DNA from 3 places in the Methylobacterium sp. A54F genome. Region 3 is predicted to be linked to each of the others. Evidence: riboswitches for the same ligand, from Rfam matches in the RefSeq annotation. Region 3 holds a riboswitch; each other region holds the start of a gene.

Region 1 (7,717 bases), on a different contig from region 3:
CGCAGGGGGTCGAGGTCGTCGAAGTTGGCGATCCGCGGCAGCACCGGCACGGCGATCGTCTTCGCCGCGGCCCCACCCGGCTCCGAGCCCGCGAGCCCGAGGACGTCCTCGGCCGGCAGGCGGGCCGCCCCGGGAAAGTGCGGCACGAGGCCGAGGCTCGCCCAGCCGGTCCGGGCCGCGATCAGCGCCATGCCGTCGGCGAACAGGCTCGGGTCGCCGCGGAAGCGGTTGACGATGAAGCCACGGATCATTGCGGCGTCTTCCGGGTCGATCACGGCCTTGGTGCCGACGAGGCTCGCGATGACGCCGCCGCGGTCGATGTCGCCGACGAGCACCACGGGCGTTCCGGTCGCGCGGGCGAAGCCCATGTTGGCGATGTCGCCCCGGCGCAGGTTCACCTCGGAGGCCGAGCCCGCCCCCTCCACCAGCACGAGGTCGGCCTCGGCGCGCAGCCGCGAGAAGCTGTCGAGCACGGCGTCGAGGAGGCGCGGCTTCCAGGCCTGGTAGTCGCGGGCCTTCACGGTTGCGACCATGCGGCCCTGGACGACGACCTGGCTGCCCACCTCGCTCTGGGGCTTGAGCAGGACCGGGTTCATGTGGACGGACGGCGCCACCCCGGCCGCCCGCGCCTGCAGCGCCTGCGCCCGCCCGATCTCCCCGCCATCCGCCGTGACGGCGGCGTTGTTCGACATGTTCTGCGGCTTGAACGGCCGCACCCGCAGGCCGCGCCGCGCGAAGGCCCGGGCGAGCCCCGCGACGATCAGCGACTTGCCGACATCCGAGCCGGTGCCCTGGATCATCAGGGCGTGGGTCGTGCGGCTTCCGCCCGGCACCGGACCGCTCAAAACTCGATCCCCTCCTGCGCCTTCACGCCCGCCGCGAAGTGGTGCTTCACGCTCCCCATCTCGGTGACGAGGTCGGCGGCCTCGATCAGGGCCGGCTTGGCGTTGCGGCCCGTCACGACGACGTGCAGGTCCGGCCGGCGGGCCCGCAGGGTCGCCACCACCGCGTCGAGATCGAGGTAGTCGTAGCGTAGCGCGATGTTCATCTCGTCGAGGACGAGGAGGCGGATCGTCGGGTCGGCCATCAGCGCCACCGCGGTCTCCCAGGCGTTGACGGCGGCGGCGATGTCGCGGGCCTTGTCCTGCGTCTCCCAGGTGAAGCCCTCTCCCAGGGTGTGCCAGGAGACCTGGTCGCCGAAGGCCTTCAGGGCGTGCTTCTCGCCGGTGTCCCAGGCGCCCTTGATGAACTGCACGATGCCGACCCGCCAGCCGCGGCCGAGCGCCCGCACCGCGAGGCCGAGGGCCGCCGTGGTCTTGCCCTTGCCCGGGCCGGTGTTGACGATGAGGAGGCCCTTCTCGATGGTCTTCGAGGCGACCTCCGCGTCCTGCACCGCCTTGCGCTTCTCCATCTTCTCCCGATGGCGGGCGAGGTCGTCGGTCATGGGCTCTCCTCGGGCGAGGGTTTCACGGTCAGCGGCAGGCCGGCCACGGTGAGGACGACCCGGTCGGCTTCCGCGGCGAGGCGCTGGTGCAGGCGCCCGGCCGCGTCGCGGAAGCGGCGCGCCAGCGCGTTCTCGGGCACGATGCCGAGGCCGACCTCGTTCGAGACGAGCACGACCGGCCCCCGCGCGACCCGGCAGGCCGCACAGAGCGCCTCGGTCTCGGCCGGAACGTCGCCCTCGGCGAGCATCACGTTGGTGAGCCAGAGGGTGAGGCAATCGACCAGCACGGGGCCCGGGGCGGCGGCGAGCGCCCCCGCGAGGTCGCGCGGCACGTCCCGGGTCTCCCAGCCGGCGCGGCGCCGCTCCCGGTGGAGGCGGACGCGCTCGGCCATCTCGTCGTCCCAGATCTCGGCGGTGGCGAGGTAGAGCCAGGGCGCGGGCGCGCGCTCGATCAGGGCCTCCGCGTACGCGCTCTTGCCCGAGCGCGCGCCGCCGAGCACCAGGGTCAACCGGGGAGGAGCCTGCCGCATGGCGCCTCCTTCGCCCGAAGCCGCGCCGAGGTCAAAGCGCGCGGGCGGGTTTTGCGGGCCCGGCGCGGGATTCTCGTCCGGATTCGGAATTCAATTGGCCGGGGCGCGTTGTGCCGGGCCCGGCCGTGCGTTAGAACACGCGACCGACGGTGCCCCGGCGACGGGGTGAAAAGGGAATGCGGTGAGGAGGCGACTCCGATTCCGCGGCTGCCCCCGCAACTGTAAGCGGCGAGTTCCTGCCATCAGCCACCGGCCAACCCGGGAAGGCGGCAGGCGCGACGAACCGCGAGCCAGGAGACCTGCCGTCCCCCGAACGTGACCCTCGAACGCCGCCGGTGGGGCGGCCGGAGACCGCAGTGCCCATGTCGACCAGCACCCAGACCCTCGTCCAGTCCGGCTCCCGCGCCAACGAGGGCTTCGCCGCGATCGCGGTCGCCGCCTTCCTGGGCCTCGGCCTCGTGTTCATGGCGGGCTTCGCCCCGGCCGCCGCGCTCCACAACGCGGCCCACGACTTCCGGCACACGCAGAACTTCCCCTGCCACTGACGCCGCACCGTCAGCCCGCACGTCAGCCCAAAAGACCGTCATGCTCATCCGGCTCCTGTCGGCGGCGCTCGCCGCCGGCTTCCTCGCGGCCGTCGTCGCGACGGGCCTCCAGATCGGCCTCACCTCGCCGCTAATCATCGCGGCCGAGCGCTACGAGGCGCCCGCCGAGGCCCACGCGGCCCTCGCGGCGCCCGCCCGCCTGGTCGTGCCCGTCCACGCGGAGGCCCACGGCGACGGGCACGGCGCCCCGCCCGCGTGGCAGCCCGGCCCGGGCCTGCCCCGCATGATCTTCACCGGCCTCGCGACCCTCGTCGGCGGCGTCGGCTACGCGCTGCTCCTCGGCGCCGTGATGCTCGCCTGCAGGCGGGAGCCGACCCCTGAGCGGGCGCTGGGCTTCGCGGTGGCGGGCTTCCTCGCGGTCGCGCTCGCCCCGGCGCTGGGCCTGCCGCCGGAACTGCCCGGCAGCGAGGCGGCGCCGCTCGCCGTGCGGCAGGCCTGGTGGGTGATGACCGCCGCCGCCACCGCCATGGGGCTCTACCTCATCGCGATCCGGCGCTCCGCCGTCGCCATCGCGGGCGGCCTCGTCCTGATCGCGGCGCCCCACGTCGCGGGCGCGCCGGAGGTGGCCGCGACGCCCACCGCCCTGCCGGCCGGCCTCGCCGCGCAGTTCGCGGCGCGCTCGCTCGCCGTGAGCTTCGTGTTCTGGGCGGCGATCGGGCTCGCCTTCGGCTGGACCTGGCAGGTCTTCGGCCGCGGGGCCGCATCCCGTGGCTGAGGCGCCGTCCCCACCGATGGTCCTCTACGTCTGCACCACCTGCCGGGCGGAGGGGGACGACGAGGGCCCCCGCGCGGGGGCGCGCCTCCTCGCGGCGCTCGAAGCCGCCCAGGCCGCGGCGCCGGTGGACGGGGTGCGGATTGAGCCCGTCGCGTGCCTCTCCGTCTGCAAGCGGCCCTGCACGGTCGCGGTGGCGAGCGCCGACCGCTGGACCTACGTCTACGGCGACCTCGACGCCGAGGCCTCCGCCCGCACCATCCTCGACGGCCTCCGGCTCTACGGCGAGACGGCGGACGGCCTCGTCCCCTGGCGGGCGCGGCCCGAGGCGTTCCGCAAGGGCGTGATCGCCCGCATCCCCCCGTTCCCGCCGAGCGCGGCGTGAGGCCCCGATGAGCATCGTCCAGAAGATCCCCTGCACCATCGTCACCGGCTTCCTCGGGGCCGGCAAGACGACCCTCGTGCGCCACGTGATGGAGCGGGCGCAGGGCCGGCGCCTCGCCATCCTGGTCAACGAGTTCGGTGATGTCGGCTTCGACGGCTCCTTCCTGGCCGCCTGCGGCGTCGAGGGCTGCACCGAGGACGCGATCGTCGAACTGCCGAACGGCTGCATCTGCTGCACCGTCGCGGACGACTTCGTGCCGGCGCTGAACCAGCTCCTCGGCCGCGCCGAGCCCCCCGAGCACATCCTGATCGAGACCTCCGGCCTCGCCCTGCCCAAGCCCCTGGTGCAGGCCTTCCAGTGGCCCGAGATCCGCTCCCGCGTCACCGTCGACGGCGTCGTGGCGGTGGTGGACGGCCCGGCGGTGGCCTCCGGCGCCTTCGCGGAGGATCCGGCGGCGCTCGCCGCGCAGCGCGCCGGCGACCGGAGCGTGGACCACGACAACCCCCTCGAGGAGGTGTTCGAGGATCAGCTCCTCTGCGCCGACCTCGTGGTGCTCAACAAGGCCGACCTCCTGGAGGCGGGCGAGCGCGAGCGGGTGCGCGCGGAGGTGGAGCGTCAGCTGCCCCGCGCCGTGAAGGTGATCGAGACCGCCCACGGCGAGATCGACCCGCGGGTGATGCTGGGCCTCGGCGCGGCGGCCGAGGACGACCTCGACGCCCGCCCCTCCCACCACGGCGACGGGGAGGACCACGACCACGACGACTTCGAGACCGTGGCGCTGCCGGTGCGCCCGGCGGGTACCCCGGGGGACCTCGCGGCCCGCGTCGCGAAGGCCGCCGAGACGCCGGGCGTCCTGCGCATCAAGGGGTTCGCGGAGGTCGAGGGCAAGCCGATGCGCCTCGTCGTGCAGGGCGTCGGCGCCCGCATCGCGCATCATTTCGACCGGCCCTGGCGCGCGGGCGAGACGCGCGACGGCCGCCTGGTGGTGATCGGCCTCAAGGGCTTCGACCGCGACGCCGTCGCGGCGGCGCTCGCCGGGTAGCGGGCGCCGGGCTACACTGCCGGCCGAGAGGAACCCGGGACATGCTGGAGCGCAGCCCGCAACCGATGAGCGTCGCCGCGTTCTTCGCCTGGCAGGAGCGCCAGGCGGACCGCTACGAACTCGTGGGCGGCGTGCCGGTGCGTCTGATGGCGGGCGCCCGAAACGTCCACGACGACATCGTGGTCAATCTCGTGGCGGCCCTGCACGTCCGCCTGCGCGGCAGCGGCTGCCGGCCCTTCACGGGGAATGGAAGCCTTGAGACGCTGCCCGGCCAGATCCGCCGCCCGGATGTCGGCGTGGATTGCGGCCCGCGCGACCCGAATGCGCTCAAGGCCGCGGAGCCCCGCATCGTCGTGGAGGTGCTGTCGCCGAGCACCCGCGATTTCGACGCCTTCGAGAAGTTCGCCGAGTACCGGGCCGTCGACAGTCTCGCGGCGATCCTTCTGGTGGAACCGAACGCCGCCGAAGTGCGGCTGTGGACCCGCGCGCCCGACCGGAGCTGGCAGGCCGCGCGCATCGCCGGCCTCGACGCGGTGCTGCCGCTCGATACCCTCGGCCTCACCCTGCCCCTCGCCGAGATCTACGACGGCGTGACCTTCCCGGCACGGCCGCGGCTCGTCCAGCCGGACGAGTCCGCCGACCCGGCGGCCTGACGCCATGCACCTGATCCGCATCGACACGGTCTCCCTCGACGAGGGCGAGGCGGCCGTCGACCTGGGCCAGGAGCCCGGCGACCTCGTGATCCTCTCCTTCACGGATTCCGACCTGTTCGGGGTCGCGGCCGCGCACGCGGCCGAGCCGGGCCTGCCGAGCCTGCGCCTCGCCAAGCTCGCCCGGCTGCGCCACCCGATGTCCGTCGATCTCTACGTCGACCGCGTGATCGCCCGCGCGCGGGCCGTCGTGGTGCGCTGCCTCGGCGGGCTCGACTACTGGCGCTACGGCATCGAGCGGGCGGCGGCCGCCGCGCGGGCGAACGGCGTGCACCTCGCGGTGCTGCCCGGCGACGACCGGCCGGACCCGCGCCTCGCCGCCTTCTCGACCGACCCCGCCCTCGCGACCGAGATCGACGCCTATTTCCGCGCCGGCGGCCCCGCGAACCTGCGCCGGATGCTGGGCCGGCTCGCCCACGCCATCGGCCATCCGGCGACGGTCGAGCCCCCCGAACCCCTGCCCCGCGGCTTCCCGTGGTGCCCCGGCTGCGGCCCCCTCGACCTGGCGACGGCGCGCGCGGCGGCGGACTGGGCGGACTTCCCGATCTCCACCACCGCCCCCGTCATCCCGGGGCCGCGCAGTGGAGCCCGGGATCCAGAGCCGCCGACAAGGCCCGATCCTGACGCCTCGGCGTGTCTGGATCCCGGGCTCTCGCCTGGGGCGAGCCCCGGGATGACGGGGGTTGGGGTGGCGGCGCGGGAGACAGCCCGAACGGTGCGGGCAAGCGCGCCCCTCGCCCTGCTCCTCGTCTACCGCTCCGCCGTCCTCGGCGGCGACACCGCGCCGGTGGCGGCGCTCGTCGCGGCGCTCGGGGGCCGCGGCATCGCGAGCCTCGTTCTCGCCGTGTCGAGCCTGAAGGATCCGGAGGCCGTGGAGGCCGTGCGCGAAGCGATCGCGGCGCGGCGGCCCGACCTCGTGGTCACGACCACCGCCTTCTCGGCGCGGGAGGATGCCGGCTTCGTGCTGGACGGGGCCGACTGCCCGGTGCTCCAGGCCCACACGGTCGGCGCCCCGCGCGCCGCCTGGGCGGCCTCGGCGCGCGGCCTCGGCGGCGCCGACCTCGCCATGCAGGTGGCCCTGCCGGAGTTCGACGGGCGGCTTGCCGGCTTCCCGATCGCCTTCAAGGAGGAGGCGCCGGAGGTGGCGGGGTTCGCCGAGCGCCGCGCCGCGCCCTATCCGGAGGGCATCGCGGCGCTCGCCGACCGCGCCGCCGGCTGGCTGCGGCTCGCGCGCCTGCCCCGCGCCGAGCGCCGGCTCGCCGTGGTGCTGTCGGACTATCCCGCCCGCGGCGGCCGCGCCGGCTTCGCGGTGGGCCTCGACACCGAGGCGAGCGCGCGGGCCCTCCTCGCAGACCTCGCGGGCGCCGGCTACGCGGTGCAGCCTCCTCCCGAAGCGCTGATGGAGGCGCTGATGGGCGACGGCGCGGCCTTCGCCGTGCCGCTCGCCGTCTACGCCGCCTGGCTCGCCGACCTGCCCGAGGCGGCTCGCGCCGCTCTCCACGACCACTGGGGCCCGCCCGAGGCCGACCCCCTCTGCCGGGACGGCGCCTTCCGCTTCCCCCGGGTGCGGGCGGGGCGGGGCGCGGTGTTCCTGCAGCCCGACCGCGGGCGCGGGGACGACCGCAAGGCCGGCTACCACGACCCGGACGCGGCCCCGACCCACGCCTACCTCGCCTTCTACCTCGGCCTGCGCCAGGGCTTCGACGCCCTGGTCCACCTCGGCACGCACGGCACCACCGAGTGGCTGCCCGGCAAGGCGGTGGCGCTTTCGCCGGATTGCTGGCCCGCCCGCGCGGTCGGGGCGCTGCCGGTGGTCTACCCCTTCATCGTGGACGATCCCGGCGAGGCCGCGCCGCTGAAGCGCCGGCTCGGGGGCGTGGCGCTCGGCCACCTGACGCCGCGGGTCGAGACCGGCGGCCTCGACGCGGCCGGCGCCCGGCTGCGGGAACTCGTGGAGGAATACTCGGCCGCGAGCGTCCTCGATCCGCGCCGCGCCGCCCTGATCGCCCGCGCCATCCTGGAGGACGCGGAGGGCCAAGGGCTCCTCGCCGCCGCCGGGATCGATGCCGACACGCCGATGGCCGACGCGCTCACGGCCCTCGACGCGCATCTCTGCGACCTCGGCGAGACCGCGTTTCGCGACGGGCTTCACGTCTTCGGACGGGCGCCGGAGGGGGCCCCGCCTGAGATCGCCGCGAGCGCCCGCGCGGAGCGCGCCGGGCTCCTCGCCGCCCTCGACGGGCGCTTCGTGGCGCCGGGGCCCGCCGGCTCGCCGAACCGCGGCCGCCG
Region 2 (7,717 bases), on a different contig from region 3:
CCGAGGTCCGTCAGGTCCGGGTCGCGCCAGCCCGTGAACAGCTTCTTGAGGTTCCACTCGCTCTGGCCGTGGCGAGCGAGGACGAGCAGGCGCTCCATCGCGATGCGTTCCTTGGTCTGGCGTGCGCCCGCCCGGGCGGGCGGGGCGGGCAGGTTCGGATGCCTCGTAGCAGAGGCGCCCGGGGCGCTGAAGCTTGGGCGGAGTTACAGCCCGAGCACGTCTGTCATACCGTAGAGGCCGGGGGGCCTGGGATGCGCCCATTGGGCGGCCTTGACGGCACCGCGGGCGAAGATCCCGCGATCCTCGGCGTGGTGCGCGAGGGTGATGCGCTCGCCCGGCCCCGCGAAGACCACGCTGTGGTCGCCGACGACGCTGCCGCCCCGCAGCGTCGCGAAGCCGATGTCGCCGGGCCGGCGCGCCCCGGTATGGCCGTCGCGGGTGGAGACGCGCACCTCGGGCAGGCTTACCCCGCGCCCCTCCGCCGCCGCCTCGCCGAGGAGCAGCGCGGTGCCGGAGGGCGCATCGACCTTCATGCGGTGGTGCATCTCGACGATCTCGATGTCGAACTCCTCGCCGAGCGCCGCGGCCACCTTCTGCACGAGGCTCGCGAGCAGGTTCACGCCCAGCGACATGTTGCCCGAGCGCACGATGCGGGCGTGGAAGGCCGCGGCCCGGAGCCGGGCGAGGTCGTCCTCGGACAGGCCCGTGGTGCCGACGACGTGGACGATGCGGGCCTGCGCGGCGAGCTCGGCGAAGAACACGGTGGCGGCCGGCGTCGTGAAGTCGAGGACGCCCTCGGCCGCGGCGAAGACGGGCAGCGGATCGTCGGTGACGGCAACGCCCAGGGGGGCGATCCCCGCGAGCGTCCCGGCATCCTGCCCGAGGGCGGGCGAGCCCTCGCGCTCGATGGCGCCCGCCAGCGTGCAGCCGTTCTCGACCACCGCGCGGATCAGCATCCGCCCCATGCGCCCGTCGGCGCCGACCACCACGAGCCGCATCGATCGCTCTCCTTCGTGGCGCGGGGTACAGGCTCGGAGGAGGGCTGCCAAGTCGGCAGAAGTCGGCACCGGGGCTCCGGGTTCGGCTCGACGCCGGGCCACCGCCGCCCCGGTCCGCCCCCGCCGTCATTCCGGGACCGCGCAGCGGAGCCCGGAATCCAGACCCGCCGAGGCGGCAGGACGAGGCGGCGTCGGCGGGTCTGGATCCCGGGCTCGCCTGCGGCGCCCCGGGATGACGCCGTGCTGGTCACAAGGCGTCCCGCTGAGCCTCGGGCCTCGTTGACCCGGGTTCGGAGCCCTGAACGCGGCGCTGCCCCGCGGCTCAGAACCGGCCGGCGAGCGTCAGCCGCACGGCGGTCGGCTCGACGGGGTGGAAGTGCCGGTCCGCCACGCCCTCCGCGGGCTCGCCGGGCAGGCGGGACGCGTAGAAGTAGGTGATCTGGTCGGCCTTGGCGTTCGTCAGGTTCAGCACGTCGAGGGACAGGCTGACCCCGTTCTCGAAATTGTAGCCGACGCGCCCGTTCACGAGGGCGGTGGGGCGCGAGCGCACCGTGTTGTCCTCGATCAGGGGGCGCGGCCCGAAGTAGCGGAAGCGCAGGCTGCCGAACCAGCCGAGGCCTTCCCCGAAGGTGACGCCGGCCGAGGCGATGGTGGTCGGCGCATCCGGCACCCGGTTGCCCGCGGGGTCGTAGTCCGAGAAGCGGGCGTTGGTGATCGTCAGGTCGCCTTCGAGCCGCAGCCAGGGCGTCACCGCGTAGCGGTTCGTCCACTCGACGCCGAAGCGGCGGGTCGGGCGGCTCGGCTCGGTGGTGCCGGTGTCGCCCTGGAACAGGTTCTCGGAGGCGAAGTCGAGCCGGAACAGCGCGACGGCGGTCTCGAGCCCCGCGATGCTGCGGTTGCGGATGCCGACCTCGTAGCCCGTCGAGGGCACCAGGAAGGGCGAGCGGGCGATGTTGAAGAGCGGGCTCGCCGGGTCGACGGTGGCCACGACGCCGCGCACGTCGTTCGAGTGGAAGCCGCCGCCGTAGTTCACGTAGAATTCGGTGTCGAACCAGGGCCCCAGGACGAGCCCAAGCTTCGGGTTGACGATGCCGTCGCGGGCCCGGCCCGAATTGGCCGGCGTGTCGGAGCGGACGTCGGCGTAGTAGGCGTCCGCGCGGAAGCCGACGCTGGTGCGCAGCCAGTCGGTCCAGCGCAGCCGGTTCTCGTAGTAGAAGGCCGCGCTCGCCTCGAGCACCCGGTCGTCGAGGACGGTCGAGCGGTACTGACGCGCGGCGGTGTTGAACAGGCCGACGCGGATGTCGTCGGTGCGGGTCTGGAAGCCGATCTCGTTCTCCATGGGCAGGCCGAACAGGCTGCCCAGGACGGTGCGGGAGACCTCGCCCCCGCCGAGCACCCGGTTGTCCCGCTGGCGGAACTGGTCGCCGTTGACGGGGTCGTTCAGGAAATACGTGAAGTTGTTCCAGAGGTTCATGTCGTAGCGGATCACGTAGGCGCTCGCCCGGGTGATCCCGCCCGCATCCGACTGGCTCCAGCGGCCCGAGAGGGAGAAGCGCCCGGTGTTGCCACCATCCGTTGGGTCGAGGGTGCCGTAGCGGCCGAGGATGCCCTCCGCGACCGCGCGCTCGGGGATCTGGTTCGTCGCGTTCCACTTGGCCCAGTAGGCCATACCGGTGAGCGAGAAGCCGTCGGCCGCCGTGCCCTGGCTGTAGCGGACGACGCCGTTGAGCTTGGCCAGGCGATCCGGCACGGCCCAGGGGCCGTCGTAGGTCTGCGCCTCGCCGGCGACCAGCAGGGTGCCGGCGCCGAGCGGCATCGAGGCCATCGAGAGCGCCCGCTTGTAGCCGAAGGAGCCGAGCGTGGTGAGCGCCACGTTCCGGGCCAGCGTGTCGAGGTAGTCGATCCGCACGGAGCCCGCGGAGGCGAAGTCGCCGTCGCGGACGAAGTAGGGCCCCTTGTGGAACTCCACCGCGCCGACGAGCTCGGGGATCAGGAAGTTGATGTCGGCATAGCCCTGGGCATGGGCGTTCGTGCGCATGTTGACGGGCATGCCGTCGACGCTGATCGCGAGGTCGGTGCCGTGGTCGAGGTTGAACCCGCGCAGGAAGAACTGGTTGGCCTTCCCCTCGCCGGAGTGCTGCGTGACGATGAGGCCGGGCACCGCCTCCAGCACCTCGCCGGGGCGCGTCACCGGCCGGCTGTTGACCTCGGCGCCCGTGACGACGCCCGCGCTCGCGGCCTCCACCGTCCGCAGGGCGCCGCCGATCCCGGAGACGCCGCCGACGTAGCCGGCGCTGGCCGCCGGGAGGCCGCCCGCAGGCGCAGTCGCCGGGGCGGCGGTCTCGGTGGTCACCGAGATCTCGGAGAGGGTGGCCTCGGCCGCGGGCTGCGCGGCGGCAGGCGCGGAGAGGCCGGCCGCGCAGGCGAGCAGGGCGAGGCGTCGTCGGGCAGGGGGTGACACGCGGGGGGACCTCGGGCAACGGCTGTGGCACGTCACCGCGAACGAGGCCGGGCTGCCGCGGCGTGCGGACGGCTCGGCACCCGCCAGGACACCCCGCCCGGCGCGCATCGCGTGTGACCACGGCTGACGGCAGGTCTCCTGGCTCGCGGGTCGCGGCCCCTCATCGTCTTCCCAGGCGCAAGCCCAGTGACGTGCTGATGGGGGCTCGCCGCTCACAGTTGCGGGGGCAGCCGCGGAATCGGGGTCGCCCCCTCACCGCATTCCCTATTGATCCCTCACGGGAACCGTCGGGACGGAGGCTAGGCCGCCGGGCGCGGCGCGGTCAACGCGGGGCGCGGCGCCCGGCGCGAATCCCGGGGGAGCGCGGCAGACGGGCCACGGTCGGAGCCGTTCAGCGGCTCCCCACGGGGCGCACGCTCCAGGTCGCCCAGTAGATCGGGCGGCCGTAGAGGTTCGAGATGGTCGTGCCGTCGACGCGGGGCGCCGTGCGGTCGAGCCAGGTCAGGAAGCCGGCCTTCACCGAGTACAGGCCCGGCGTGTCGAGGTTGCCGTAGCGGTCGGTCATCCAGTAATGCGCCGCCCGGCCGTAGCGGCCGCCGCCGTCGCCGCCAGCGCGCAGGCCGAGATAGGTCGGCGAGCGCATCGCCGCCCGGGGCTCGGCGTACCAGGTGAGCCCCGCGATCGCGCCCACCGACAGGTCGGTGGTGTATTGCAGGCAGAGGTCCGAGATGGGGCCGCCCGGCGCGTTGGCGGGGCGGTTGCAGGTGTAGGACACGACCCAGCGGTCCATGCCCTTGGCCTTGCCCACCCGCACGAAGATGCCGGGCGGCAGCGGCTCGGCGATGGTCCGGGGCAGCGACCAGACCCGCTCGGCCGAGAGGTCGCGGCTGGTGCGCAGGTAGAGCGCCGTGCGCTGCTTGAGGGGCGCCTCGTTGCAATCCTCCGGCATCACGTCGGTGTAGAAGTAGTGGTAGGTCTGGTCGACGACGCTGATCGACCCTGAGAGGCCTTGCGTGGCGCCCGCCGCCCCGGGGCAGTTGCCGATGAGGGGGCGCCCGGCCTCGTCGAGCACGGCGGTCGGGCTCGGGTTCTCGGGCGCCTTGCTCTCGCGGCCCTTGCGCCGGCGCCGGTCGTCCTCCGCGTCGGGCGCCTCGCCGAAGGGGGCCCAGGCGATGCCGTAGCCCTCCGCGCCCCGGCTGCGGATCTCGTAATGCTCGAAGTCGTAGGTCCGGGCGAGGATCTGCACGCGCCGGTTGCCGGTGTCGCCCCCCGCCACCGCGAGCAGGAAGACGTAGGTGTAGGGGTCGCCCGCCCAGTCGCGGCCCGCCACCGCGATCGGGTTGCGGGGCGCCACGCCCTCGGCCTGCGGCTCGGGCGGCGCAGGCGGCGGCTCCTTGCGGCCCCGGCGCGTGCGGGCCGCCTGACGGCCGGCGGCCTGGGGCGGGGTGCGCTCCGCCTCCCAGAGCCGGGGCGCGCTCGGCGGCATCGTCACGGAGAGCTGCTCGGGCAGCCGCGCGGTCCGCACGGCGCCGCCGTCGCCGGGGTCGGTCGCCCGGCGCGGGGGGCAATCCTCCGCCTGGCGCCGGCCGCGCGGGGCCGCGATCGGCGCCTCGCCCTGGTAGATCACCTGGATCGGGCCGGGCGGCTGCGCGCTGCCGAGCCGCAGGAGCTGCACGGTGCGGGCGAACTCGCAGGGGCGGGGCGTGAAGAACACGCCCTCGGCCTCGGTCCCGTCGCGGCAGATCTCGAGGGCGCCGCCGCCCGTCAGGTAGCAGGCCGGCGTCGTGCCCTCGCCCGATTGCGCCCGGGCCGAGACCGGCAGGTCCGGCGTCAGCAGCGCCGCGGCGAGGAGCGCCGGCCCGCCGAGGCGCAGGGCCAGGGTGCCGGGGCGGGCGGGACGGGCGGGGGGAGGGGGGAACGGACGGACACGCCGTGGCAGTTAGCGCCCGCGCACCGATCCGCAAAGGTGTCGGGCTCTGCGCGCCTGCGCGGGGGCCGGCTGCCCACCGAACCGTCCGGCCCCTCGGGTGTTGTCGGTGCTCAAGCACCGTATCAGGAGCCGTTCATGGACATCGCCGTCGACAAGGTCACCGAGATCATCCTCCGCGTGCGGGCGATCGACGTGAAGGAGGGCCCGACGGACCCGGATTCCGGCTCGAACCCCATCGACGACGGCGCCACCGACGTCCTCGTCGGCGGCACCGACGACGCGACCGAGAGCGAGCTGCGCAGCATGATCGGCGGCCTCAACGACGACGAGCGCGCCAGCCTGCTGGCGCTCCTCTACGTCGGCCGCGGCGACATGGAGCCGGAGGAATGGTCGGATGCGGTGCGCTTCGCCCGCGAGCGCGAGGCGGCCGGCGAGGGCGCGATGCGCGAGATCCTCGGCACCCCGGATGCCGGCGACCTCCTCGACGAGGGCCTCGCCGCGCTGGGCATCACGCCGGACCTGCCGCAGGCCTGAGGCCGCGGGGCGCCCCCCTACAGCATCGCCCCGGCGTTCATCACGCCGTCGGGGTCGATGCCGCGCTTGACCGCGCCCATCAGCGCGCGCCGAGCCTCGTCGGTGTAGCGCACGAGCAGGTCGCGCTTGAAGCGGCCGATGCCGTACTCGGCGCTGAAGCTGCCGCCCAGCGCGATCGCCGCCCCGTAGAGCTCGTGGGCGAGGCCGGCCTCGATGCGGCGGGTGAAGGCGAGCCGGTCCTCCCCGGGCGGCACCACGAGGTTGTAGTGGATGTTGCCGTCGCCGACGTGCCCGTAGAACGACAGGCGCAGCCCGGGCTCCGCGCGCGCTAGGATCTCGGCGCCGCGCGCCAGGTAGGCCGACACGGCCGAGACCGGCACCGCGATGTCGTGCTTCACCGAGCCGCCGGCATGCTTCTCGCCCTCGGGAATGGTCTCGCGGATCGTCCACATCTCCCGGCGCTGGCGCTCGGACTGGGCCAGCACCGCATCCTCGACGTGGCCCGCCTCCATCAGGGCCTCCAGGGTCCCGGTCAGGAGGTCGTCGAGGGGGATGCGCGCCGAGGAGGCGGACAGCTCCAGGAGCACCGCGCCGCCGGGGCCGGCCGTGAGGCCGATCGCGCTGCCGCGCATCTCCGCCACGAGGGCGAGGGAGGAGGCGGAGATCAGCTCGAAGGTGGAGGCGAGGTCCGAGGTCTCCCGGCGCACGATCGCGGCGACCTCCGGGATCGGCGCGCCGGCGGCGAGCTGCATCCAGGCGGTGGCCCGGTGGCCTTGCGCCGGCCACAGCTTCAGCACCACGCCGGTGACGATGCCGAGGGTCCCCTCGGCGCCGACGAAGAGCTGCTTCGGGTCGGTGCCGACGTTGTTCTTGCGCAGGGCGCCCATGTCCGAGAACAGGCTGCCGTCCGGCAGCACCACCTCGAGGCCGAGCACGAGGTCGCGGGTCATGCCGTAGCGCAGGACCTGAAGGCCGCCCGCGTTGGTCCCGACATTGCCGCCGAGGCGGCAGCTCCCCTCCGCGCCGAGGCTGAGGGGCAGGAGGCAGCCCTGCGCGGCCGCCGCGCCCTGCGCCTCGGCGAGGATGACGCCCGCGTCGCACGAGAGGGTGAAGCCGAGGGGATCGACGGCGCGGATGCGCGTCATCCGCTCCAGGCTCACCACGAGCTGCCGGCGCCCGGGCTCGGGCGTCGCCCCGCCGACGTAGCCGGTGTTGCCCCCCTGCGGCACGAGGCCGAAGCCGTGGGCGCGGGCGAGCCGCACCAGCCCCTGCACGGCCTCCACCGAGCGGGGCCGCAGGACCGCCGGGGTCTCGCCCACCATGAGCGCGCGCTGGTCGTGGATGTAGGGCGCGACCTCCCCGGGCGCGGTCAGCACGCCGCCGGCGCCCAGGAGATCGCGGAAGGCATCGAGGGCATCGGTCATGGGCGGTCCCTCCGGGGGCGCGGATCGGCTTTTCCGATCCTTTAGCGCATTCCGAACGCCCGGCGCCCCTCCGTCAGTCGGAGACGAGGCCCGGCGGCAGCGCGATCGCGTGGTCGGCGATGGCGCCGGCCGTGGTGAGCCAGACCGCCTCGCGCCGGGCCGCGACGTGCGCGAGCGCCCGGCGCAGGGGACGCAGGCGGTGGGGCTGGCCGACGATGTAGGGGTGCAGCGCGATGCCCATCACCAGGGGGGCCGCCTGCGCCTGCGCCAGCATCTCGTCGAAGGCGTCGACGATCATGTCCGCGAAGTCGGTGGCGGAATCCTTGCGGGCGACGATGGCCGGGATGTCGTTCAGCTCCTGCGGGTAGGG
Region 3 (7,717 bases):
CGGTGTTCCCGCGCGAGCGCCCGGAAGACGGGATGGTGCAGGAGCGTGTCGGCGAGGGAAGGGGCTCCCGGCGCAGCCTCGTCGACCACGATCAGGTCCGCGTCCGCCATCGCCGCGGCTTCGAGCGGCACCTGCCCGAACCGGTCGCGTCCGATCTCGGCCGCGACGTTGACGAGGCCGGCGGCACGGATGAGGGCGTCGCCGAGGCCGCCGGGCGCGACCGTGAAGGCGTTCGGGCGCATGACGAGGGCCCGCAACGGGCGGATGGCCGGCGTGACGGATGCGAGCCTGGCGTCGAGGTCCGCGACCAGCGCCTCGCCCCGCTCGGGATGGCCGAGCGCCTCCGCGACCTGCCGGATCTGCCCGCGCACGCCGTCGAGATCGGCCGGCACGCCGAGTTCGAGCACCGGCGAGCCGACGCGCTTGAGCATGCCGACGGTGGCGCGCGTCGTGAAGGCGCCCGCGATGACGAGGTCCGGCCGGAGCGCGACGACCTCCTCGGTGAGGCCGCGGGTGACCGGCAGGCCGGCGGCCTCGGCTGCGACCGTCGATCCGCGCGGGTCCCGGGCGAGGTAGGTCACCGCCAGAACCTGGTCGCGGTCGGCCAGCCGCAGGACGAGCTCGTCCGCGCACAGGTTCATCGAGACCACGCGCACGGGCGTCTCAGCCGTGCCGGCGGCGCGGGCCGCGGGCATGGTTGCGAGGACGGCCGAGAGCGCGCATGCGGCCCGGAACGGCATCGTCACCTCAGAACGTGGTCAGGCGCACGCCGCCGTAGACGGCGAGGCCGGGTCCCAGGAACCCGGTCGGGTTCTGGTAGCGCTGGTCGAACAGGTTATCGATGCGCGCGAACAGCGTCGTCGTCTCCGACACGGCGTAGCTGGCCGAGAGATTGACCAGCGTGAAGCCCGGGTTCTTCAGGCGCGGAACGGAAAAATCGCGATTCCCGTCGACGAAGGAGCCGATGGAGATCAGCGTGCCGGTGAGCGTCAGGTTCGGCAGGGGCGTCCAGATGCCGGTGAGGCTGACCTTGTGGCGGGGACGCCGGAGCAGCTCCTGGTTGGCGACCTCGTCCTTCGTCACCGTGTTGGTGTAGTCGACCCGGGCGCTGAGGGTGTCGGTGAGCTTGAGCGAGACGAAGCTCTCCGCGCCGTAGGCGACCGCCCGGCCGACATTCACGCTGGTCGAGAAGGTCGGGAAGAAGGCCGTCTGGATCAGGTTGCGGAAGTCGGTCTCGAAATAGGTCGCGCCGACGAGCACCCGGTCGCCGAGCGGCTGCTCGAGGCCGGCATCGAAGCCGAAGCTCTCCTCGGGGCGCAGGTTCGGGTTCCCGAAGAAGCGGAAGTCCGGGAAGTCCTGGTAGAGCTGGCTCAGGGTCGGCGGCTTGAAGCCGGTGCCGACGCTGCCCTTCAGGCGCGTGTCGGTGCCCGGAAGGATGTAGCTCGGCGCGACCCGGAAGGTGGTGGCGCCCCCGAACTGGTCGTTCGCGTCGTGCCGGATGTTGGCCACGAGGAAGGCGCGGTCGGTGAGGGCGGACTGGAATTCGGCGAAGCCGCCGGTGTTGCCGTTCCGGCGGTTCAGCCCGGTCGTATCGATGCGCTCGTCCTCGCGTTGCGCCCCGAACAGCAGCAGGTTGCCCGGCGCGAGCTGCACGTCGCCGCGGTAGTCGAAGCGGGTGCGCTCGCCGAAGGAGGTCGTCGGCGTGGGCGGCGACAAGGGATCGAGGGGGCCGGCGCTCAGGCGGTCGAAGCTGGCGTAGTTCGCCCCGAACACGTTGTGGAAACCCGGCACCGGCGTCCATTCGGCCTCGCCGCGCATGAGGAGCTGCTGCTGGTCCGCGAGATTGCGGTACGGAGTCGGCAGGAAGGGGAAGCCGGCATCCGCCTGGTCGAGATAGGCGCTGTCGGAGAAGCGCAGCACGTAGTTCAGGCGGAACGTGTCGGTGAGTTGCGCGCCGAGCTTGGTCGAGACGGTCTTGATGTCCGTGAAGGCGGTCCGGAGCGGGACGCCGGCCGGCAGGAGTTCGAAGGGCGTCACCGGCAGCGCGGCCTGGCGCAGGTGCTGGACGCTGACCGAGTAGTCGAAGATGCCGTCCGAGCCGGAGATGCGGCCGCCCTGGTTGGCGGTGCCGTAGGAGCCGCCCTCGGCGAAGGCGGTGGCCCGGGCCGGGCCCTCGCCGCGCTTGGTCACGAAGGAGATCACGCCGCCGATGGCGTCCGCGCCGTAGAGGCCGCTCTGGGGCCCGCGCAACACCTCGATGCGCGAGAGGTCCTCGGTCAGGAGCTGGCTGAAGTCGAAGGCGCGGTTCGGGGTCGAGGGATCGTTGACGTCGATGCCGTCGATCTGGACCTTCACGTGGTTCGAGTTGGTGCCACGGATGAAGACCGAGGTCTGGCCGCCCGCGCCGCCGGTTCGGACCACGTTGAGGCCGGGCACCTGCTGCAGGGCGTCCGGCACCGTGCGGACCTGCTGGGCCTGGATGAGGTCGGAGGTCAGCACGGTGACGCTGGAGCCCGTCTGGCTGACCGGCGTCGGCACGCCGGTGGCCGAGACCGAGATCTCGGACAGCGAGACGGCGGCCTGCGCGCCGCGCGGCACGTCCGCGAAGGGCGCGGCGACCTGCTGGGCATGGGCCAGGGGCGTGGCGAGCAGGGCCGGGCCGGCGCAGGACAGCGCCAGCACGCTCCGGAGAGCGGAACGAAGGGGATGGGACACGGGAGGCGGGCCTCGGGCGACGGCAGTGGCACGTCACCGCGAACGAGGCCTCGGCGATCCGCCTCCTCGCAGGAATGGCGGTGCTTCGACACCCGCCAGGACACCCCGCCCGACGCGTTTCGCGTGTGACCACGACTGACGGCAGGTCTCCTGGCTCGCGGGTCGCTGCCCTCTCACCGTCTTCCCGGGCGAGGCTGCCCAGTGACATGGTGGCGGAAGGCTCGCCGCTCACAGTTGCGGGGGCAGCCGCGGCATCGGGCTTGCGCCCTCACCGCGTTCCCTTTTGATCCCCGAGGGGAACCGTCACGGGCATCCTAGCAAGCTTCCGACCGCAGTCCGTCGCGGCCGGGCAACACACGACGACAACCTGCGCTCGACATCCGGGCGGCGATGGTCCGACGCATGAACAGGGCCCGGCAGACGAAGGATCTCCCTGGTCGCCGGAACAGGATCGGACAGACCCGAAGTCGGGCGCGTCAGGTGGCGTAGCCGCGCTCGGCAGGTTGACTCCCGTACCGGCAGGACCGATGAGGGATACCGTCAAGGTTCTCACGGTCCCGTGATCGTGAGCTAAGAGGGAATCCGGTGAGCCCGCGAGGGCGAGACCGGAGCTGCCCCCGCAACTGTGAGCGGCGAACCGCTGCCGAGAACGACCACTGGTGCCCTGCACCGGGAAGGTCAGGCAGAGGTGACGACCCGCGAGCCAGGAGACCTGCCTTGGCGATGGTTTTCGTTTCTCGGGCGGGGTGTCCGAAGGGAACGCATGGCCGTGGCAGGCGCCGACCGCCCGCTCCCGCGCACGCGTGCCTGGAACTGCCCTTGTCCGGTCAGGGGCTCGCGCGATGCCGCACAGGTCAGGTTTCACGCACGCGGGATCATCCCGATTCGGTGGCCGATTCGCTGGCAGGACAGGCCGTGCCGCCGCATCCGGCCCCAGCCGAGAACGGACGCGGTCGTGCGCGGTCGCCCTGGCAACGCTCCTCGCCGTCGGCCTCGATCCCGTCGCCGCCTCCGCGCAACTGGCCGCCGACGCGAACCAGGAGGTGCGGTTGGACGAGCTCACGGTCCAGGGGAACGGCGGGCCGCGCCTCGCCGTGGACGGCTATCTCGCGAAGCAGAGCGTCAGCGCGACCCGCACGGATACCCCCTTGCGCGAGGTTCCTCAGACCGTCGTCGTCGTCCCGAACCAGGTGCTCGAAGACGCCGCCGCGACCCGGATCGACACCGCCCTCGATCTCGCCGGCGTCGGGCGGGCCAACAACTTCGCGGGCCTCGGGCTCTCGGAGTTCACCATCCGCGGCTTCGCCACGGGCGAGTACTATCGCAACGGCTTCCCGATCAACCGCGGCTACCCGAATTCGCCGGACATCGCCTCGATCGAGCGCATCGAGGTGCTGAAGGGCCCGTCCGCCTTCCTCTACGGCCGGGGCGACCCGGGCGGCACCTTTAACATCGTCTCGAAGCAGCCGCTGGCCGAGCGCTCCTTCGCCATCGGCACGCAGTACGGCAGCTTCAACACGAAGCGCAGCACCTTCGACGCGACGGGCGCCGTCAGCGCGGACGGAACGGTGCTGGCCCGCGTCACCGGCGCGGTCGAGGACAACGGCAGCTTTCGCGACTTCGTGAGCAGCGACCGCTACTACCTCGCCCCCGCCATCGCCTGGCGCCCCACGGTGGACACCACGATCACGCTCGAAGGCGAGCTGATCAGCGCCGGGCAGATCTTCGACCGCGGCATCGTGCCGTTCCGCGGCAACGTCCTGGCCGTGCCGCGCTCCCGCTACATCGGCGAACCCGGCCTCGCGCCGTTCCGCAACGACAATGCGCTCGGCCAGTTGCGCATCGAGCACCGGTTCGATCCCGACTGGGTGCTGACCGCCGGCACGCAGGTGCTGGGCGGCAACATCGCGGGCGACGCCGTGCAGACGGTCGGCGTCCTCGGCGACGGGCGCACCCTCCGGCGCACCCTCGACCACCGGGAACTCACGTGGTCGGACGTGGACGTGCAGGTCAACCTCGCGGGCAAGTTCGAGACCGGCCCGTTCCGGCACACCCTGCTGCTGGGGCTCGAATACGACAGCTATCGCTACCGGGAGGTGATCACGCGCTCGAACTCGACCACCAACCCGTTCTTCCTCGACCTGCTCAACCCCCGCTACGGCCAGGCCCTGCCGCCGCTCACCGTGCCGGGCAGCAACCTCCTGGAGAACACGCAGAGCTACGCGGGCTACGTGCAGGACCAGATCGACATCACGCCGCGCCTGCACGCCCTGCTCGGGGTGCGCGTCGAGGATATCGGCCTGATCTCGACCTCCTACATCAACAACACCACGACGCGCCTCCAGGGCACGGCCGCGACGCCGCGCTTCGGGCTCGTCTACGACCTGCTCGACTGGGTCTCCGTCTACGGGAACTATTCGCGCTCGTTCCGGCCGAACAGCGGCACCGACCGCAACTTCCGGCCCTTCGCCTTCCAGGAAGGCGAGGGCTACGAGGTCGGTGCGAAGGTCGACCTGCTCGACGGTCGTCTCAGCGCCACCGCCGCCCTGTTCGAGATCACCCGCACGAACGTCCTCACGGCAGATCCGGTGGATCAGAACTTCAGCGTCGCGGCGGGCGAGATCCGCAGCCGCGGCTTCGACCTGAGCGTCGCGGGCTTCCTCGCACCGGGCTGGCGGGTCATCGGGACCTACACCCACGTCGATGCCGCCGTGACCCGCGACAACACCATCCCGATCGGCTCGCGCGTCGCGAACATCCCCGAGAACGCCCTCGCGTTCCAGAGCGTCTACGAGTTCCAGTGCGGTGAACTGAGGGGCCTCGGCCTCGGCGGCGGCGTAACCTTCGTCGGCCGCCGCGCGGCGGGCACGGCGGTCTCGACCTTCGACCTGCCGCAATACGCGACCGTCAACCTGATCTCCTACTACCGGATCACGCCGGACGTGCGGGTCTACCTGAACGTCGATAACCTCTTCGACGAGGTCTACTACGACCGCGGCTTCAGCAACCGCTACGCGACGCCCGGCGCGCCGCGCCTGATCACCGGCGGCGTCGCCGCCCGCTTCTGATGCCCGCCCCCGGAGCCCCGATCCGCATGACGCTCGTGCCCCGGCGACGCCGCGCCGTCCTCCGCGGCCTGCTTCGCCTCGCCGGCCTCCTCGCACTCGCCACCGCTCCCGCGGCCGCCGAGGATCGGAGCGGGCCCGAGCGTGCGCTCACCGTCGTCGGCCCCTGGGAGGTCGGCGGCCTCGATCCCGCGAGCAACGGGCACGCCTTCACCCGCCTGCAGGTCGCCGAGACCCTGGTCGGCGTCGATGCGGCGGGCGCCCCGGCGCCCGGCCTCGCCACCGGATGGGCGGTCGCGCCGGACGGCCTCACCTGGCGCTTTCCCGTGCGTTCGGGCGTCAGATTCCACGACGGCTCGCCCCTGACCGCGGAGGTCGCCGCCGAGAGCCTGCGGCGCGCCCGGGCGAATGTCGGTCCGCTCTCGCGCGTCCCCATTGCGGCGATCTCGGCCGAGGAGGAGGCCGTCGTCGTCGTGCTGCAGCGGCCCTTCGCGCTGCTGCCGGCCTTCCTGGCGAACCACACCACGATCATCCTGGCGCCGGCCTCCTACGACCCGGGCGGGCGGGTCGTCCGGGTCGTCGGCACCGGCCCCTACCGTGCCGCCACGGTCGCCCCGCCGCTGCGGATTGAGCTGGAGCGCTTCGACGGATGGTGGGGTGGACGACCCGCCATCGCGCGGGCGCGCTACCTCGCCGTCGGGCAGGGCGAGACCCGCGCCCTGATGGCCGAGAGCGGCGAGGCCGATGTCGTGGTCTCGATCCTTCCGATCTCGCTCGCGCGGCTTCGCCGCTCCACGAAGCTCGCGGTGCAGACGGTCACCCCGCCCCGGACCCGGCTCCTGAAGCTGAACGCCGGCTCGCCGCTCTTCTCCGACCCGCGCACCCGACGCGCGCTGAGCCTCGCCCTCGACCGTGCCGGCCTCGCCAGGGTCTTGCTGCGCAATCCCGGCCTCGGGGCCGACCAGCTCTTCCCGCCCGCCGTCTCGGGCTGGCATGCCGAGGGGCTGCCGCCGCTGACCCGCGACCTCGCGCAGGCGCGTCTCCTCCTGGCGCAGGCCGGCTGGCGGCCGGGACCGGACGGCGTCCTGGAGCGGGACGGCCGACGCTTCGCGGCCACCCTGCGGACCTACTCCGCCTGGCCCGAGCTGCCGCCCCTGGCGGCGGCCATCCAGGCCCAGGCCCGCGAGGTCGGCATCGACCTCGCCGTCTCGATCGGCAACACCTCGGACATCCCGGCCCGCCACCGCGACGGCAGCCTGGATCTCGGCCTGGTCTCCCGCAGCTTCGCCATGATCCCGGATCCGCTGGGCACGATGCTCCAGGATTTCGGGCCGGACGGTGGCGACTGGGGCGCAATGAACTGGGCGAGCCCGGAGACGGCCTCCCTTCTCGACCGGCTCGCCGTCCTCGCCGGTCCGGCCGAGCGCGAACCGCTGCAGCGCAGGCTGGCGGAGATCCTGCAGGCCGAGCTGCCGGTCATCCCGGTGACCTGGGCCGAGCTGGCCGTGGTCGCCAACCGGCGCGTGGCCGGCGTGCGCGCCGACCCCCTGGAACGGAGCTACGGGCTCGCCGAGATGCGCTGGGACACGCCATGACGCGCCTCCTCCTCGGGCGGCTGGTCCAGGCCGCGCTCGTCGCGCTCGTCGTCGGCGGCCTGTGCTTCGCCCTCGTCCGTGTCCTGCCCGGCGACGCGGCCTTCCGCATCGCCGCCGACCGGTACGGCCCGGACGCGCTCACCGGCCAGGCCGCGGAGGCCGTCCGGCAGGAACTCGGCCTCGACCGCCCCTGGCCGGAGCTCTTGCTGCGCTGGTTCGGCGCGCTCGCCCAGGGGCACCTCGGCAACTCCCTGGTCAGCGGCGAGCCGGTCTCGGAGGAACTCGCGAGCCAGCTCGGGCCCAGCCTGTGGCTCGCCGCCTGCGCCCTCGCTCTGTCCCTGC

Evidence for each region. A riboswitch is a leader RNA that binds a small molecule or an ion and turns the genes downstream of it on or off. The one in region 3 is predicted to bind cobalamin.
Region 1: another riboswitch for cobalamin. It lies ahead of ACLBXP_RS03495 (CbtB domain-containing protein); the one in region 3 lies ahead of ACLBXP_RS06925 (TonB-dependent siderophore receptor).
Region 2: another riboswitch for cobalamin. It lies ahead of ACLBXP_RS01705 (TonB-dependent receptor); the one in region 3 lies ahead of ACLBXP_RS06925 (TonB-dependent siderophore receptor).

What each region holds. Positions count from the first base shown of each region.
Region 1 covers NZ_JBKFBF010000001.1:688,039-695,755, reverse strand. The annotation lists gene ACLBXP_RS03510 (cobyric acid synthase) at 1-800, opposite strand, end outside; gene cobO (cob(I)yrinic acid a,c-diamide adenosyltransferase) at 842-1,444, opposite strand; gene cobU (bifunctional adenosylcobinamide kinase/adenosylcobinamide-phosphate guanylyltransferase) at 1,441-1,974, opposite strand; cobalamin riboswitch at 2,105-2,295, shown strand; gene ACLBXP_RS03495 (CbtB domain-containing protein) at 2,337-2,519, shown strand; gene ACLBXP_RS03490 (CbtA family protein) at 2,560-3,294, shown strand; gene ACLBXP_RS03485 (DUF1636 family protein) at 3,311-3,676, shown strand; gene cobW (cobalamin biosynthesis protein CobW) at 3,684-4,718, shown strand; gene ACLBXP_RS03475 (Uma2 family endonuclease) at 4,760-5,371, shown strand; gene cobN (cobaltochelatase subunit CobN) at 5,376-7,717, shown strand, end outside.
Region 2 covers NZ_JBKFBF010000001.1:343,162-350,878, forward strand. The annotation lists gene ACLBXP_RS01695 (2,3-bisphosphoglycerate-dependent phosphoglycerate mutase) at 1-98, opposite strand, end outside; gene dapB (4-hydroxy-tetrahydrodipicolinate reductase) at 204-998, opposite strand; gene ACLBXP_RS01705 (TonB-dependent receptor) at 1,321-3,459, opposite strand; cobalamin riboswitch at 3,571-3,763, opposite strand; gene ACLBXP_RS01710 (hypothetical protein) at 3,851-5,173, opposite strand; gene ACLBXP_RS01715 (DUF3775 domain-containing protein) at 5,525-5,923, shown strand; gene ACLBXP_RS01720 (FAD-binding oxidoreductase) at 5,941-7,347, opposite strand; gene ACLBXP_RS01725 (polysaccharide deacetylase family protein) at 7,421-7,717, opposite strand, start outside.
Region 3 covers NZ_JBKFBF010000003.1:132,183-139,899, forward strand. The annotation lists gene ACLBXP_RS06915 (ABC transporter substrate-binding protein) at 1-740, opposite strand, end outside; gene ACLBXP_RS06920 (TonB-dependent receptor plug domain-containing protein) at 748-2,715, opposite strand; cobalamin riboswitch at 2,839-3,035, opposite strand; cobalamin riboswitch at 3,242-3,449, shown strand; gene ACLBXP_RS06925 (TonB-dependent siderophore receptor) at 3,558-5,783, shown strand; gene ACLBXP_RS06930 (ABC transporter substrate-binding protein) at 5,810-7,375, shown strand; gene ACLBXP_RS06935 (ABC transporter permease) at 7,372-7,717, shown strand, end outside.